2 regions of the Marinobacter sediminum genome follow, and region 2 is predicted to be linked to the other one. Evidence: predicted binding sites of a transcription regulator. Region 2 holds the regulator's gene; the other holds the start of a gene.
The links. Region 2 encodes sigma-54, which starts transcription at its own class of promoters, with help from an activator protein. Its sites were predicted from a motif close to ANTGGCATNNANNTTGCTNT; they were not measured.
Positions count from the first base shown of each region.

Region 1: flgA (flagellar basal body P-ring formation chaperone FlgA) is a predicted target of sigma-54. The motif match lies at 7,108-7,127, and genes of this name have one in related genera.

Region 1 covers NZ_JAGTWY010000001.1:1,465,611-1,474,267, reverse strand. Annotated here, with positions in the region: gene KFJ24_RS07035 (hypothetical protein) at 1-1,837, shown strand, start outside; gene KFJ24_RS07030 (CBS domain-containing protein) at 1,834-2,466, opposite strand; gene mnmC (bifunctional tRNA (5-methylaminomethyl-2-thiouridine)(34)-methyltransferase MnmD/FAD-dependent 5-carboxymethylaminomethyl-2-thiouridine(34) oxidoreductase MnmC) at 2,534-4,426, opposite strand; gene KFJ24_RS07020 (peptidylprolyl isomerase) at 4,431-5,003, opposite strand; gene KFJ24_RS07015 (flagella synthesis protein FlgN) at 5,268-5,738, opposite strand; gene flgM (flagellar biosynthesis anti-sigma factor FlgM) at 5,746-6,072, opposite strand; gene flgA (flagellar basal body P-ring formation chaperone FlgA) at 6,268-6,969, opposite strand; gene KFJ24_RS07000 (chemotaxis protein CheV) at 7,156-8,085, shown strand; gene KFJ24_RS06995 (CheR family methyltransferase) at 8,123-8,657, shown strand, end outside.
Region 2 covers NZ_JAGTWY010000001.1:1,986,409-1,995,065, forward strand. Annotated here, with positions in the region: gene KFJ24_RS09420 (MlaC/ttg2D family ABC transporter substrate-binding protein) at 1-531, opposite strand, end outside; gene mlaD (outer membrane lipid asymmetry maintenance protein MlaD) at 571-1,020, opposite strand; gene mlaE (lipid asymmetry maintenance ABC transporter permease subunit MlaE) at 1,057-1,839, opposite strand; gene KFJ24_RS09435 (ABC transporter ATP-binding protein) at 1,836-2,648, opposite strand; gene KFJ24_RS09440 (KpsF/GutQ family sugar-phosphate isomerase) at 2,878-3,858, shown strand; gene KFJ24_RS09445 (KdsC family phosphatase) at 3,858-4,427, shown strand; gene lptC (LPS export ABC transporter periplasmic protein LptC) at 4,424-5,065, shown strand; gene lptA (lipopolysaccharide transport periplasmic protein LptA) at 5,049-5,606, shown strand; gene lptB (LPS export ABC transporter ATP-binding protein) at 5,584-6,309, shown strand; gene KFJ24_RS09465 (RNA polymerase factor sigma-54) at 6,470-7,996, shown strand; gene hpf (ribosome hibernation promoting factor) at 8,109-8,417, shown strand; gene ptsN (PTS IIA-like nitrogen regulatory protein PtsN) at 8,504-8,657, shown strand, end outside.

The DNA.
Region 1 (8,657 bases), 520 kb from region 2:
TGAGGTGACTGATGACAGCTTTCCGGAGCCGTCTGAGTCAGCAGGGCTTAGCCTGACCGAAGTACGCTCGGGGTTGGCGGGCCTCGGTGAGACTAACGATGGGGTCCGAACCAACATCGTGATCGATGACGACGAGCCTGTACTCACGCTGGAAACGGCGACTGGTGGAGATCGCGATACGCTGAACGTGGGCGATGCCAGGGAATACGTTGCGATTCTATCAGGTGAAAGGGAGGGCGAGATTCGTGCCAAACTGGGGCATTCCCAGGATTCTACTGCGAGGCTGGGAACAGAATTCGTTACCGAGCGCTGGGAAAATGGCAGCTGGGTGAAGAGCGACGAACTCATTTTCCCGCAGGAGATCAACGAAGTTCCTTTCCGCATCCTGGTCCCGACCGAACCCTATACCAATATGGCGTTAAATGACCGTTTTATCCTTTTGGGGTTGAATGAAGGCTATCAGGCAGGCCGGGAGAACTATGCCCGTGCTGCGGATGAGAATCTCATTCGTGTAAGCCTCAATGAACTGACCACCCCTATTGCTTTGAATCCCTCGGGTGGTTTTATTCCTACCGACCTGGCCATTGCGCACTCCGGACGGGCGTTTGTCGCTGGCTATGACAGCCTGGATAACGATCGGGTACTGGTCAGAATATACGACCAGAAGGGCGCTCAGCTCCAGGAAGTGGCTATCTCGGAGGCCGGTGACAGTCTGGTCCAGCCGCACCCGGTGATCACTACGGTCCAGCGTAAGGTTTCTGAGGGCAATACCAAGGTCGACCGGTTTGAGTTCGCAATAGCCTACAGCACTGACGCGGCGGTCTCGGGAACCAGTGCACTGGGTGGGCAGGACATCATCGCATCGCGATACTGGTTTGACTCGGCCAGCAATGGTGGTGAGTACCTTGAAAGCTGGACCATCAGAACCGGTACTCCAAACGATGACGTCGTTCGTTCAGTGGCGATGAATACGGCAAGCGGATATGTGCTGGTCGCGGGGGAAACAGATGGCGCTTGGCCTGAGCAGGTTCCGGCAGGAGGCGTTGACAGCTTTCTTCAGCGAATTGACGTGGAACTGGATGGCAACAGCGAAGTGCCGCAGGTGGCCTGGACGCGGCAGGTCGGTTCGCACGTGGATGATTCGGTCGCCGGCGGTAGCGCTTTATCCCTGTCCCCCATACTGTTTGGCTCGGCGCGGGGCTCTGTAAACGGTGAACCCGTCATCGGTGGCGCTGACGCATTCTTTTACAGCACGTCGGACAGTAGCGGCACCGTACAGGTCTACCAGGTTGGCACTGAGGGTGACGAGACTGTCACCAGTGGACTTTTTGCGAACAGTCTGGTCTGGCTGTTGGGTAACGGGATGGGAGATTACTCGGTGGTGGACAATGGCGAGGATGACAACGCTCTGGAAAGCAGCCCATCGAGCAGTCCTGCCGGCTTCCTGCTGGGGTACTCAAGCACCGGCGTTGTCAGCCGGGCGTTTACACTTAATGACGGTGATGATCAGGCTCACGATCGCTTTTCAGCACTGGCGGAGTTCGGGGGCGACATGGTTGTCGCGGGGGCCAGTGATGGAAATTTCAGCGGTGATTCTGTCATCACCGGCCAGGAGCAGGGGATTATTGCCCGAGTATCCCTGGTGCCAGACGATGAGACCCTGGACGAGGCCCCCTTCAGGAACGACTGGCGCCTTCAGTTGAATGCGGACGATTCGGAAATTCTGGTGCTGGATAATTATCGTGATGATGAAATTGTAGCCCTGTCCCGTCGTGGTCCGGAATGGCTAATGCTGCTATTCAGCCCCGAAGGAGAGTTGTTAACTCCACTGAACTAAACGGTTCCGGCATGGCGTCCGGCATTGGCATAAAGCCGGAGGTAGTCGGTGCTGGAGACAAGACCCGCAGGCTTTCCCGTGTTGTCGATCACCAGGGCTGCATTCAGTTGGTGTGCGAGCATCAGTCTTGCCAACTGGTGCGCATCGGTTTCCGGTGAGGTGGTCAGGAAAGCCGGCAGCTCAATATGAACAAGGCTCTGGCTCATGGCGTTTGCCTTGTTTTCATGAAGCCAGCCCAGGAGAAAGCGTCGATCGACAAGCCCGGCAACGTTGTTCTCGGCCGTAATAACAATGTGGTTTACCCCGTGGTCGTCCATGGTAGTCAGGGCGTCGGAAACTGTTGCGTCTGCAGTCAGGGTGTAAAGGGCCGGAGAACAAATGGAAGACACCGGCAGATAGGGGCGCTGCTCCTTCGGCTCCCCGGCCGCCGCCGCACCATACTCCTCAAGAGCTCTGTGACGACCTGAATTAGCCGCTTGCTGAAACTCGGCATCCGTTGTGTCGCTATGGCTGGTGCTGATTGGGTGGCTCTCTGTCAGCTCTGTTACGTCACCCACGCGCCGCCCCCGGAAAACTTCCGGTAGTCGGGTGCCTACGGGGCGGCCGGGTTCACTGACAAAAATTGACATGACTTTGCTCCAAAGCATCCATTGATCAATTATCGGCCGATATATCGATATCTTGAAGCTTCATTCATTACGATAAAGCCATTCCCGAACGGTGGATACGACGGCTCTCTACACGGCGCACCAAACGGGAGGGCAGGCAGGCGGGTTGTCCGGTCAGCTGGTCCGCGACGTACTCGGCGAGGAGGGGCGCGTAGCTCAACCCTTTGCTCCCGAGCCCGGTCAATAAATAGATGTCTGTGAGTTCCTTGCCGTCAGCACCATACAATCTGCCCGCGACAGGCTGGTAGTCATGGGTGGTGCAGCGGAACGCCACCTTGCCTTCGACCTGCCCTGACAGCTCGGCAAGAGAGGATTCCGGGTCCAGCGCGCCCGGCAGCATGTCCTGTAATGCTTTCATGTTCTCCTCGTGGCTTTCCCGCGTGGTTTCGGGGTTGGTGTCGCGCAGATCGAAGGTCGCGCCGGTCACCGCCACACCGTCATCCATCGGATTCAGATACCGGGCGCCGCAGATAACCGCCTTTGGTGTTTGCAGCGCTTTGTCTGTCAGGTGAGTAACCTGGCCCCGAATACTTTTAAGCCGGTATTCGCCCTTAAGCGGTATGAGTTCTGGCGACAGGTGTCCGGCACATATCACAACGCGGTCTGCAATAATTTCCGGGCCGCCGGAGCCTGTTAACCGCCACTTGCCATTAAGGGGAATCAGGCGCTCGACATTGGAGCTGAATGCAGGGGTGATAAGGGCATGCTCGGAGAGTGCTTTGCAAAGCTTTGCGGGTTCGAGCCAGCCGCTGCCGGGAAACCAGATACCCCCGGTTTGGGTCTGAATGCCGGTCAGCCGGGAGGCTTCCTCCCGAGCTACGGGATACAGAATCTCCGCCGGGTAGGCATTGCGTCTCAGAAATCGTTGCTGGCGATCCTGCTCCTGAGGGCTCCAGGCCAGCTGTAACAGACCGGTTGGATGCCAGTAGCGATCGCGATAAGGCGTGTAGAAGCGCTGGCTGAACAGCAGGGATGTGAGCCCCAGTTCAGTCTGATCGTTGAATTCGACCCCCAGCTTGACGTAGGTCGCTCCCTGTCGATTTCCCGAGGCAGCTGCCCCGGGCTGGCTGGCAGAATCCACCAGTGTGACTTCAACGCCGCGGTCTGCAAGATTGCGTGCCAGCAGGCAGCCGGCAATACCGGCACCGATTACCGCAACTGTTTTGGCGCCGGCTGCGGGGTCGAAGCCGACTTCATCCGGAAGCAGCCCGGCCAGCATGTCTCTCTTGCGGCCAAAGCCCCGGGTCTTTTCAACCCTGAAACCTGCGTCCGCGAGAGCCCGTTTTATTCGGCCGACGGACGTAAAGGTTGCCAAAGTGGTGCCAGGTTTGCTGTGAGCGCGAACCTGAGTAATGGTTTTGTCCAGCCACATCTGCGGGTTGCAGGCAGGCGCAAAACCGTCGAGGAACCAGGCGTCGGCTCGAAACTCAAGCGCCTCCCAGGCCTCCAGAATGTCGCCAAAATACAGAGTCAGTCGGACTCTCCCTTCGTCAAGTATCAGGCGGTGAACACCCCGGACGAGTGGCGGATAATTTTCGATGAGTTCTTTGGCAAAAGGCGTTAGCTCTGGCCAGAGGGTCAGGGCGTGAATCAGGTCTTTGCGGGTGAGTGGGAACCGTTCAACCGAAACGAAATGCAGGGTAGACGCCTGATCCGGTTTATGTTCGTTCCAGGCTTGCCAGGTGGCCAGGAAATTGAGGCCGGTTCCGAAACCGGCCTCTGCTATGACAAAGTGTCCGCCTGCCTGAACTCTGCCAAAGCGCTCGGGTAGCTGGTTATGTTGGAGGAACACGTAACGGGCTTCCTCCAGTCCATTCTCACGGTTGAAATAAAGGTCTCCGAACCTGACGGACTCCGGGATGCCGTCCCGCCATAACAGCTCGGCGGGCTCAATCTGTGGAGGGAGACTCGCGCGCTCCATGGTGTTATTCGGTGGTTTCCAGAATGGAGACGCTCTGAATCATGATGGGCTCCACCGGGACATCGGCCATACCGCCGGAGTACCCGGTTTTCGAGTTGGCAATGGAATCAACCACACCCATACCGCCTGTCACCTTGCCAAACACGGCATAACCGGCGCCCCGAACACCTTTGTTCAGGAATCCGTTATCCACGAGATTGATAAAAAACTGGGATGTGGCGGAGTCCGGCGCGCTGGTACGTGCCATCGAGATGGTACCGCGGAGGTTGGGAAGAGTCTGGCTGGCCTCATTGGCTATGGCCGCGCGGGTTGATTTACGTGAAAGTTCGGGGCTGAACCCGCCTCCCTGGATCATGAATCCGGGGATGACACGGTGAAATACGGTGCCGTCGTAAAAGTCTGAGCGGACGTACTCCAGAAAGTTACTGACGGTTTCAGGTGCCACATCCGGCCGCAGTTGCAGCTCGAATGCTCCCTCACTGGTTACAACTCTTACCTTGGGGAGGTCAGCATCGGATGCACTGGTTCCGGACTCTGACAGAGCCTCTGTGGGCGTCAAAAGAACAGTGAGCGCCAGAGTCAGGGCAGGGATCACATTACGCATCGGTTTTACGGTATTTGTCATGTAAGGGGCACTCTTCGGGTTAGCTACAGAGGTGTTTCCTGAAATAGTTCAAACGTCGTGTTATCTGGAGCACGATCTTAGCAGATTGTACCAATTTTTCGGTGGAGTCCCCCGATGCAGGATTGCCATCATCGGTGACTATTATGAGGGGAATAGGTGCTATGGATAAAAATACCCGGGAAGACCGGGCATTTTTATCGGTGGGCCTTCTGGGGGTCAGGCGCTCGCAAGAACGGTTCGGCTTGATACTGAGGTGTGCTCGCCTTTTGCACCATAAAGCTTTTGAGTTGCATTGGCACCCCGGAAAATATCTGTCAGGCGAGCGAGCCTCTTTTGGAGGTGGCTCATCACCCGACCGTTGTTCTGGTTGAGGATCTGGCACTCCGACATTTGCGTATCGGCCTCCTTCCAAAGATCGTAAAGCTCAGTCAGACCCGCACTATGGATGAAACGGGAAGGTTCGCCGCTGTCTGGCTGGTAGCCCATGGCGACGAGTGTGCGGATTTTCTGTTTGGCCCGTTCTCGGATTTCACTGAGGAGTTGGTTTTTTTCGGCTGTCAGGGAATCAAGAGCGCGAATATCTGACGTCGAAAGTAAGGTCTTTTCGTTCTGCAGGACGTTCGCCAGTTCTTTCAATTGGCGGACGTCCTGAGAGAGGAGGTCTTTCAGATCATCGATTGCAGCCATGGTTTACTCACCCGAAAATGCTTCCATCCAACTCAAGCATTTTCTGGGCCAGTTTTTCTGCGTCAACTTTGTACGTTCCATTTTCCAGTGCTGAACGAATTTCGGCGATACGATCATCATCCATCTCGGGATAGTCGCCGAGCTTCTGTTCAAGCTGTTTCAGGTTCTTGGCCTGGCTGCTCAGACTTACGTTTTCCTCCCGGGCACCCTGAGCCTGTGTTTTCGCCTGCTGGTTGCTAGCCTGCTGGGCATCCTGCGCACCGGATGATTTGTCGGCCGTGGTTCTCTGGGTGTTGACCTGGCCTGCGCCGATTCCATTAAAGTCAACTGACATATCGATACCTGCTTGCCTGTTACGTCACGCCTGGGCGCGACTTACTCGAGTGTATAGTTACGTAACGGCTGAGCCGCCCATAGCTTTAGAGAAATTTTTCAGATTTTTACATTAACATCCATTCACCGGGGCAGCCTTACGACGCGTTGGCGCGGCAGTTACTTGCCGACCGGCAAAAGGCTGCCTGTCCTGCGGTCACATCGGAATTTCCACGCGGCCCGGCGCAACAACATTTGCCTTGATCGTTCTGGAGGAAGCAAGGTTTCTGACCAGAACCTGTTCACCTACAGAAGCATTTGCCAAGGCTTTGCCTCGCGTACTAACTGCAAACGAACCACTTTTGGCGGTGATCATAACATGGTCGCCACGTTCGACTGCGTCCGGGGCAGCCAGCAGATCGGGTGTGATCAGTGAGCCCGAGTTAACCGGTCGGCGAATTTCCATGCCCGCCACGTCTGATGCTTTGCGCATTACTCCCCGGCGGCTGGCGTTAATCGTCATGGTTTTGGTTGTCACCATTCCTACGGTCACCCGTTCCCCCCGAGCCAGCGGACGTGCAGCGACAAGGGCCGGTCCTTCTATCGAAACCGAAGCGGTGACAAACAGGCGCCATGGGCGGTCACTCTCACAGGCAACCTGCAGGGAAGGGTGGGTGCTTTTCCATGGATCACCTGTGAACTCAACAGAAAGAGGGTTGCTGCACTGGGCTAGCGAAAGCCTGCTGTCGATGCTTCCTGCTTCAAAGGAGACGGTGTAACCGTGCTCGGCTTGTTCGTTTGCAAAAGCCTCGAGGAACTGAACTGCCGCCCCACGGATTTGGCTCGCTGTCGTCTCTGCTCCAGCATGGGCGCTGAGGCCAGACATTAGCAGTGCGAAGGCGTAAATGGTGATGCGCATACCGGTCCGTTTGTCCTATGCTGTCAGTACCAAGCCGGGCGCCCGCAAATAACTAAGGATTCGGGGGTGGCGGCCGATAAACAGACTGTATCCGCGTGGTAACGACGGTTTTTTGTCAGCCCGTTCAATATAGACTAAGCAGCAAGATGCATGCCGACGTGATTGCGGCAAGACAGGAGAGAAAAGATGGCGGGGGTTTTAGACAGTGTAAACCAGCGTACCCAGCTGGTTGGGCAGAATCGCCTTGAACTGCTTCTGTTCCGTTTGCGCGGGCGGCAGATGTACGGCATTAACGTGTTCAAGGTAAAGGAAGTTCTGCAATGTCCGAAGTTATCTTCAATTCCCAATAGCCGGGCAGTAGTGCGTGGCGTGGCTCACATCCGTGGTGAGACGATTCCGATCATTGACCTCAGTATGTCAATTGGCCTTCCGGGCATTCCACAAGAGGAGTTGGCGACCAGTTTTGTCATCATCACGGAATACAATCGCAAAACTCAGGGCTTCCTGGTGACCGGTGTTGAGCGGATCATGAACATGAACTGGGAGGATATTCTTCCGCCTCCAAAAGGGGCAGGCAAAGATGTCTATCTTACGGCCGTCACCAAGATTGATGATAAGCTTATAGAAATCATTGACGTAGAGAAGATTCTTTCAGAAGTATCGCCTCTGAGGGAAGATGTCACTGAGGCAGTGCTTAGCAAGAGCGCAGAGAGGGTGGCGGGTCACCTGCCGGTACTCGTTGTTGATGACTCTTCGGTCGCTCGCCGTCAGATTGAGCGCTGCCTGACAGCCATCGGTATGGCAGTTGTTACCAAAAGCGATGGCAAACAGGCGTATCAGTACCTTAAAGAGATCACCGAGGATGGCTCGAATGCGCGGGATCATCTGGCCCTGGTTATTTCCGATGTGGAAATGCCCGAGATGGACGGCTACACGCTGGTTACGCGATGCAAGGCTGATCCCGCACTCAGTGATCTATTTGTTATGCTTCACACCTCATTGAGCGGTGTCTTCAACAAAGCCATGGTTCAGAAAGTGGGCGCGGACGACTTTATGGCCAAGTTCAGCCCCGACGAACTGGCAGAGCGGGTGATGGAAATCATTGATCAGGGATGATGCCACTGCTCACGGATTCATTCAGAACTGAGATCCAATGAAAGCGGATATAACCCCACAGGAATACGAAGCCTTCAAGACGTTCCTGCAGGATGCGTGTGGTATTTTGCTGGGCGAAAACAAACAGTATCTGGTTAAGAGCCGTCTTCGCCGGATTCTGGAGGAGAATCAGCTTCATTCCCTTGGTGAGTTGCTGGAACGTCTCAAACGTCCCGGTAGAGCCAGCCTTCAGGAGGTTGTCATTGATGCAATGACAACCAATGAAACGCTGTGGTTCCGGGACAATCATCCGTTCCGTATTCTCCAGGAAAAGCTGCTGCCGGAGTTTGCTGAACGGAAAACGACACAGCCTTTGCGATTCTGGTCGGCGGCCTGTTCGACCGGGCAGGAGCCCTATTCGGTTGGCATGATTGTGGAGGAATTCCGACGGGCCAGGCCCGGAAAGCTGCGTGACGTCAAAATTACTGCGACAGACATTTCAAAGAGCGTTCTTGAGGTGGCTCGTCGTGGCGAATATGAAATGATCGCCATTGGCCGCGGGCTCTCCCCTGAGCGTCAGAAGCAGTTTTTCA
Region 2 (8,657 bases):
CAAGCCGATATTGACCCCTTCCACGATGACGTTTTCCATCATCCAGCGCCCGTCGTTCTTCCTATACATGGAGTAGGTCACCGGGTAGCGGTTACCGGACGAGCTGATCACCTCCATCTGAACAGAGGCGCGGTCTTCATTCTGAGGATTGATGACCGCTTCTTTAACCACGATATCGAAATCATCGGCATTGACCAGCGCCTGGGCGTAGCTATCAAAGAGGCTCCGTTTGAATTTCACCACGAAATCGTCCCGCTGCTCCGGCGTGGTCTGGCGGGCATACCGCCCCATAACCCTGGCAGCGATACGGCGAAAGTCGACGAAATCTGTCAGGGATTCGTCCATGTTGGCATAGAACGCCTCAGGATCGCTTTCATAGAGACCCTTTTCCTCATTCAGCTTCTCGACAAGGCGCTGGGTATTTTCATTCACATAATCCAACAGCTCTTCTGCAGTACCCGCCCGCGCAGGCCCTACGAGCACCGCTGCAAGCGCAAGGATCAGAAAAAGGCGTTGTTTCATTACAAGCATCAGGATCTCCTGTCTAAAATCTATCACCGGCGACCGGTATCAGCGGCCAGAAGCAAAGTTGCTGATCAGCCGTTCAAGGTTCATGGCCGACTGGGTGGAATAAAAAGTGTCGCCATCCTGAAGTGACTCCATTTCCCCACCAATGGATATATCAATGTACTGCTCTCCGAGCAGACCGGATGTACGTATTACTGCGGAACTGTCCGACGGTATGTTATCGATATCAGCGTGGATGGATATGGTTACCCGGGCCTGAAAGGTTTCCTTGTTCAGCTCGATGGAATCGATGGCACCCACTGTCACACCAGCCATGGACACTCGACCCCTCGGCGTCAGACCACCGGTGTCGTTAAAGTTGGCATACACCGTATACGTGCTTTCAGCCGACTTGGGCGACAGGCCACTCACCTGCAGGGCCAGAAAGAGCAAGGCCACAAGTCCTGCAATCATGAACAGCCCGACAATGATTTCCGTTGTTCTCTGTGCCATTACCGGCTCCCGGTCTTATCCCGTTAATCGTTTTTTTCAGAAGTCGCCAAACATGACTGCGGTCAGCACGAAATCCAGCCCCAGTACCGCAAGGGACGAGTAAACAACCGTTTTGGTCGTAGCTGAACTGATGCCCGCCGAGGTCGGAATGCAGTCATAGCCCTGATACACAGCGATCCAGGCGCAGACAAAGCCAAACACGACACTCTTGATGACGCCATTCATAACATCATCAACAAAATCCACCGACGACTGCATATTGCCCCAGAAAGAGCCCTCAAAGACGCCGAGCCAGTCGACGCCTACCAGCATGCCGCCCCAGATACCAACAACCGAAAAAATGACCGCCAGAACCGGCATAGCAATAAAGCCGGCCCAAAGTCGGGGCGCGATGACCCGGCGGAGAGGGTCGACACCCATCATTTCCATACTGGAAAGCTGCTCAGTAGCCTTCATCAACCCTATTTCCGCCGTAAGCGCCGAGCCGGCACGACCGGCGAACAGCAAAGCCGTAACAACGGGGCCGAGCTCGCGAACCAGTGTTAGCGCAATCATCTGGCCAATCGCTGCCTCAGAGCCATAATCGCTCAGAATCGTATAACCCTGAAGCCCAAGCACCATGCCGATAAAAAGCCCCGAAACAAGCACAATGGCAAGGGATAAAACCCCTACCGAATAAAGCTGTTTCACCAATAAGGGAAAACCGGTCGCCGGCCGGGGAACACCCGCCAGAACGCCCATCAGAAACCTGCCTGAGCGGCCAAAGGAGGAGACGAGATGGAGACCGGCACGCCCAAGAGACGCAATTCTGTCTATCAAGCGGCACCTCCGGTGAGCCCGTAATCCGTGGCTGGTTCAGCGGCCGGGTAATGAAATGGAACCGGCCCGTCAGGTTGCCCCAGCAAAAACTGCTGAACCTGTTCCGACGGATGCTGCCGAAGCTCCTCGGGTGTGCCCTGCCCGATGACAGTGCCATCCGCGATGATACAGGCGTAATGGCAGATACTCAGTGATTCCGGCACGTCGTGGGAGACCATCACGCTGGTCAACCCCATGGAGCTGTTAAGATCCCGTATCAGTTTTACCAGCACCCCCATGGCGATGGGATCCTGGCCGGCAAAGGGCTCATCGTACATGATCAACTCAGGATCCAGCGCAATACTGCGTGCCAGAGCAACCCTCCGGGTCATGCCACCGGACAATTCAGACGGCATCAGGTCCCGGGCGCCGCGCAACCCAACAGCCTCGAGTTTCATCAGAACGATGTCGTGAATCATGTCTTCCGGCAGGGAAGTATGCACCCGCAGGGGAAAAGCCACGTTTTCAAACACACTGAGGTCGGTAAAAAGGGCTCCGCTCTGAAAGAGCATGCCCATTTTTTCCCGTAAGGCGTACAACGCCTTGCGTTTCAACTTCGGAACCTGGTGGCCATCTACCTGAATACTGCCCGAATCCGGCCGGAGTTGTCCGCCTATCAGCCGCAACAAAGTGGTTTTACCGGTACCACTGGGGCCCATTATGGCGGTGATTTTCCCACGGGGTATCTCCAGGGAGACACCGTCGAAGATGCGGCGCCCGGAACGGGAGAAAACAACGTCCTTCAATGATATGTACGCGGGTGAACCCATAATCCTTACCTTTTGAAGAGGGGCTACATTATGCCAAGGACGCTCCAAGCTCAATCCATCAAACGCAAATGTATCGATTGCCATGATCAGTTTCACTGAACTTTCTGTAACCGGACGGAGATTTGTGCTGGAAATGATATACTCTCGGCACCTTTCGACGAGTCCACGTCGGACGGTTTCGTTAACAAAGTTTCAGTTTTTTCTCACAGCGAGCCAGGCCCAAAGCCCGATGACCGAACAGAATTCAAAGGATTTCCGCACCCCCGCGCTTCGAGCCATTCGTATCGAGCGTGATGCCATCGATGCCCTGGAGACACGCATTGATGACCATTTCACACGAGCCTGCGAAGTGATCATGGCCTGTAAGGGTCGTGTGGTCGTAACCGGCATGGGCAAGTCTGGCCATATTGGCAACAAGATCGCCGCTACCCTGGCCAGTACCGGCACCCCCTCATTCTTCGTTCACCCGGGAGAAGCGAGCCATGGTGACCTGGGCATGATCACCAGCCAGGATGTGGTAATCGCAATCTCCAACAGTGGCAACACCAGCGAAGTGGTCACCATTCTCCCGCTGATCAAGCGCATGGGTGCCCCGCTCATCAGCATGACGGGCAACCCCCACTCCACCCTGGCCCGGGAGGCTGTGGCCAATCTGGACGTCAGCGTACAAACCGAAGCCTGCCCGCTCGGACTGGCCCCGACCTCCAGCACCACAGCCACTCTGGTGATGGGGGATGCACTGGCGGTTTCGCTACTTGAGGCCCGCGGATTCAGTACTGAGGACTTTGCCCTGTCCCACCCGGGAGGCAGTCTTGGAAGGCGGCTCCTGCTGCGCGTATCCGACATTATGCACACTGGCGACACCATACCGCGGGTTACAGAGGGCACCACCCTCAGTGGTGCGCTTCTCGAGATTTCCCGCAAGGGTCTGGGCATGACGACGATTATCGACGCCCAAGGCAACCTCACCGGCGTCTTTACCGACGGCGATCTTCGCCGCACGCTGGACACAAACCCCAATTTACACACCACCCCGATTCAGGACGTTATGACCCGCAACGGCAAGACCATCGCGGCGGATCACCTGGCGGCGGAAGCCCTGAACATCATGGAAGAGATGAAGATCAATGCGCTGCCAGTGACCGACGAATCCGGCGCTCTGGTGGGCGCCATCAACATGCATGACCTCCTGCGGGCCGGGGTTATCTAATGGCCGTCATCAGTAGCCCGTTAAGCCCGGAATGGTCGGCGTCGTTACTGGCCAAGGCAGAGCGCGTTCGGCTTATTGCCCTGGACGTAGACGGCATCATGAGCGACGGCAGACTCTACTTCAGCGCCAACGGAGATGAGCTCAAAGCCTTCAATATTCTCGATGGCCTCGGTCTGAAACAGTTAATGGCAGCGGGCATCACCGTAGCCGTGATCACCGGTCGCCAGTCTCCCCTGACCGAAAAGCGCATGCGCGACCTTGGCATCCCCCATCTGATGCAGGGCCGTGAAGACAAAAAAGTTGCACTGGAGGAACTCGCCGGGAAAACAGGCATCCGGCCGGAAGCCATCGCCTATATGGGCGACGACCTTCCCGATCTTCCGGCCATCAGGTTTTCCGGGCTGGGCATCACTGTCCCGAACGCCTACTGGCTGGTTCGCGATCACGCTGACTATTGTACTCAGGCAGCGGGTGGCAGTGGCGCGGTCCGCGAAGCCTGCGACCTGCTGCTGACAGCCCAGGACAAACTGGACCAGGCCTTGTCCCGATATCTGGAGCCTGATGCATGAGTAGCGGGGCATCCAGCGACATCAAAAGCGACGTCAAGGGCCGCTTGGTTTCTCTGCTCCAGCTTGAATATCGCCCCTGGATCCGCACCCTCGCGCTGATCGGTACCATTCTGGCCACCGTGTTCCTGCTCTGGCGCAGTGATGAGCCAACTGTGGTCTCAAATGACGCAGCGGAACTCCGAGGCAAGGGGGAGCCGGATGGCTTTATAGTGAATGGCAGCTACACCACCTATGACGAGGCCGGCAATCTGAAGGTACAGTTCACCAGTCCACGTATTGAACAATTCGAGGAAGGCAACCTGGCGACCATGGAATCGCCCCGGGCTGAACTCTACGGTGAGCCGGGAACCAAGCCCTGGGTTGTTGAGGCAGAGAACGGCAGTCTGCTGCAAAATGAAAATCTGCTCTACCTGACAGGCAATGTGCGCGTTATCCGGACGGTTGGCGACCGGGAGGCCACACTTACAACATCAAGCCTGACACTGGACAATGATTTGGGCACTGCCTATACCGATGCGCCCGTCGAGATTACTGACAGGATCGGTGTCACCCGTGCCAAGGGAATGAAGGCATGGATTGATAAACGTATTCTGGAACTCAACTCCCAGGTGGAAGGACGCTATGAAACCGGTAAATAACCGCCTCCAGGCGCTGTTGACAGTCGTGATTGGCCTGGTTGTGGCAGCCCCCACAGCCGCTTTTGATCTTGACTCGGACCAACCTATTACCGTGAGCGCTGATAACGCTCGACTGGACGATAATAAAGGCATCGCGACCTACACCGGGGCCGTTGAGCTTATCCAGGGTAAGACCCGCCTTTCCGCAGATCAGGTCGTGCTGTTTCGAAGCGAGGAGGGCCTGAGCCGCATCGAAGCATCCGGACGCCCCGCCCATTACCAGCAGCCGTCCCGGGAAGGCGGCGGACAAACAGACGCCCGGGCACGCAATATCACATGGTCTGCCTCAGACAGCGAGCTGACGTTTGAGCGTGAAGCCGTCATTGAGCAGAATGGCAACCTGTTCCGGGGCGACGTCATTCATTATGATACGGTCCATCGGGTCGTCACCGCAGAGGGTGGAGAAGACACCGGCTCCGGCACCGGCCGTGTCGAAATGGTTATCCAGCCACGCAGCACCAGCAGCAAACAGGGATCAGATGGCAGTTCTCAGAGCCAGTAATCTGGCAAAAAGCTACAAGCAGAAAAAAGTGGTGATTGACGTCTCCCTGGAAATCCGAAGCGGCGAGATTGTCGGCCTGTTGGGACCCAATGGCGCAGGGAAAACGACTTGCTTTTACATGATTGTAGGGCTGGTGCCCGCAGACAGAGGTCGAATCACCATCGACAGCCAGGACATTACGCCCTTGCCCATGCATGGCCGCGCCCGGAAGGGAATTGGCTACCTGCCCCAGGAAGCATCGGTTTTCCGGAAACTGTCGGTACGTGACAACATTATGGCCATCCTCGAGACTCGCAAGGGGCTCGGACGGGCTGATCGCGAGAGCAAACTGCAGGAGCTGCTGGAGGAATTCCATATCACCCATATCCGCGACAGCGTGGGCATGGCATTGTCAGGGGGCGAGCGCCGCAGGGTGGAGATAGCCAGAGCGCTGGCAATGGAACCTGCATTTATTCTTCTGGATGAGCCCTTTGCAGGCGTTGATCCGATTTCGGTGAGCGACATCAAGCACATTATCCGCCACCTCAGGGATAAGGGCATTGGCGTGCTGATCACCGATCACAATGTGCGGGAAACCCTGGACATCTGCGAGAATGCCTACATCGTGTCCGGCGGGCACATCATCGCCTCTGGAAATTCAGAAGCGATCCTTGCCAACGAGCAGGTTAAGGAAGTGTATCTGGGCAGCGAATTCAGGCTGTGACTTCCTTTGGCCGATTGTGTTGATGAACTGTAGCAAGTAAACTCGGCAAAGAACTTGCAGGGTTTTTTCCCGTAGCGGCAAGTGACCGGCATACAACGAATTTTTATGTGACTGTCCACGAAGCAGAGCGCTGATGAGTAACGGATCCTGAACCATGGTGATGAAAGCCTCCTTACAGTTAAAGCTGGGTCAAAGCCTGACCATGACGCCCCAGCTGCAACAGGCGATCCGGCTACTGCAGCTTTCCACACTCGACCTTCAACAGGAAATCCAGCAGGCACTGGAATCCAATCCGATGCTGGAAACCTCTGAGGATGACGACGAGCCGGAATCCAGTTCGGGCGAACCGGACTCGAACAGCGAAGACGCCGGCTCAGAGACAACAGCCGAAGCACAGCCGGACAGCAGCCAGGACTGGGATCAAACGGAAAATGGTCCCGACTGGGCTTCGGAAAATGAGATTCCGGATAACATTCCCGATGACCTGCCTGTCGACACTGCCTGGGACGATATTTACCAGTCGGCTCCCGCACCGGCAGCCCGGAACGATGATGAAAACGACCACGATTTCGAGACCCGCAACTCCCCCACCGAAACCCTCCGGGATCATCTGGAGTGGCAACTGAACCTGACGCCACTGAGCGAACGGGATCGGGCCATTGCGCACGCCCTGATGGATGCGGTGGACGACAGAGGCTATCTGACCAGTCCCCTGGAAGAAATTCACACCGGCCTGGTTGATGAAAACGAGGAAGATCCGCTCGAGCTGGACGAGGTTGAGGCGGTATTGCATCGCTTACAGCACTTTGACCCCCCTGGCGTGTTTGCGCGAGATCTTCAGGAATGCCTGTTAATCCAGCTGAGCCAGTTACCTCCGGACACGCCCTGGCTGGCCCAGGCGCGGTTGGTCATTACCCATTACATCAATTTGCTGGGCAACAGGGATTACGCCCAGCTACTGCGCCGGAGCCGGTTAAAAGAAGACCAGCTAAGAGAGGTTCTGGCCCTGATTACCGGCCTGAACCCTCGCCCGGGTGATGTCATCGACCAGGCCGAGCCGGACTATGTCATCCCTGATGTTATTGTCCGCAAAGACAACGGACGCTGGCGCGTAGAGCTGAATCCGGAAATCGCTCCGCGCATTCGCGTTAATGCAAGCTATGCTTCTCTTATAAGGCGAGCGGATAGCAGCGCTGATAACACCTACATGCGGGATCAGCTTCAGGAGGCCAAATGGTTTATCAAGAGCCTGCAAAGCCGCAATGAAACCTTGCTGAAGGTGGCAACCCGCATCGTCGAGCACCAGCAGGGATTTCTGGACGAGGGTGAAGAGGCCATGAAGCCGCTGATCCTCTCTGATATTGCCCAGGCGGTGGAGATGCATGAGTCGACGATTTCCCGTGTTACTACTCAGAAATTCATGCACACCCCCCGGGGAATTTTTGAACTCAAGTACTTCTTCTCCAGTCACGTCAGCACGAATGAGGGTGGTGAATGCTCCTCCACGGCAATCCGTGCAATGATCAAGAAGCTGGTTGCAGCAGAAACTCCCAAAAAGCCGTTGAGTGACAGTAAAATTGCAGCCATGCTAGGGGAACAAGGTATCAAGGTGGCGAGACGCACGGTGGCCAAGTATCGAGAAGCGATGCATATACCACCCTCAAACGAGCGGAAGCGACTGGTATAGGGAGCCTTTTACTTTACAGGCCTTGCCCAGGAACACGATTCGCCGGCGCGCGATGCGCCAGCACTCAGCCCGGCCCCCTCGGGAGTCGGCATGATGACAACAGGAGACGCCTATGCAACTCAATATTTCAGGCCATCACGTAGAACTGACTCCCGCATTGAAAGATTACGTTTCAGAAAAATTTGGCAAGCTGGAACGCCACTTTGACCACATCAGCAATTGCCAGGTAACCCTGGAAGTGGAAAAAGTGCGCCAGATGGCGGAGGCGACGCTTCACGTGGTTGGTGGTGAGATTCACGCAAAGGCTGAGAATGGGGATATGTATGCAGCGATTGATTCGCTCATTGACAAGCTGGACCGTCAGATCCTCAAGCATAAGGAAAAGAATGTAGACCGGATGCACGGAAACGGGTCTCGTTAAACGCCCGTTTTCATGCGTGTCATCTAATCGCGCTGCGGCATGGCTAACCTGCCGCAGCCTTTTTTTTACGGAAATGCAGTCGATTCATGAGCGACACATCCCTGACCATTGACAACATCCTTGCACCGGAGCTGAGTCTTTGCCGGATACCTGCATCCAGCAAGAAACGGGTTCTGGAATCCATTGCCGAGCAGATCAACCAGCATGACGGCTCGCTCAGCGAAACCCAGATCTTCAATA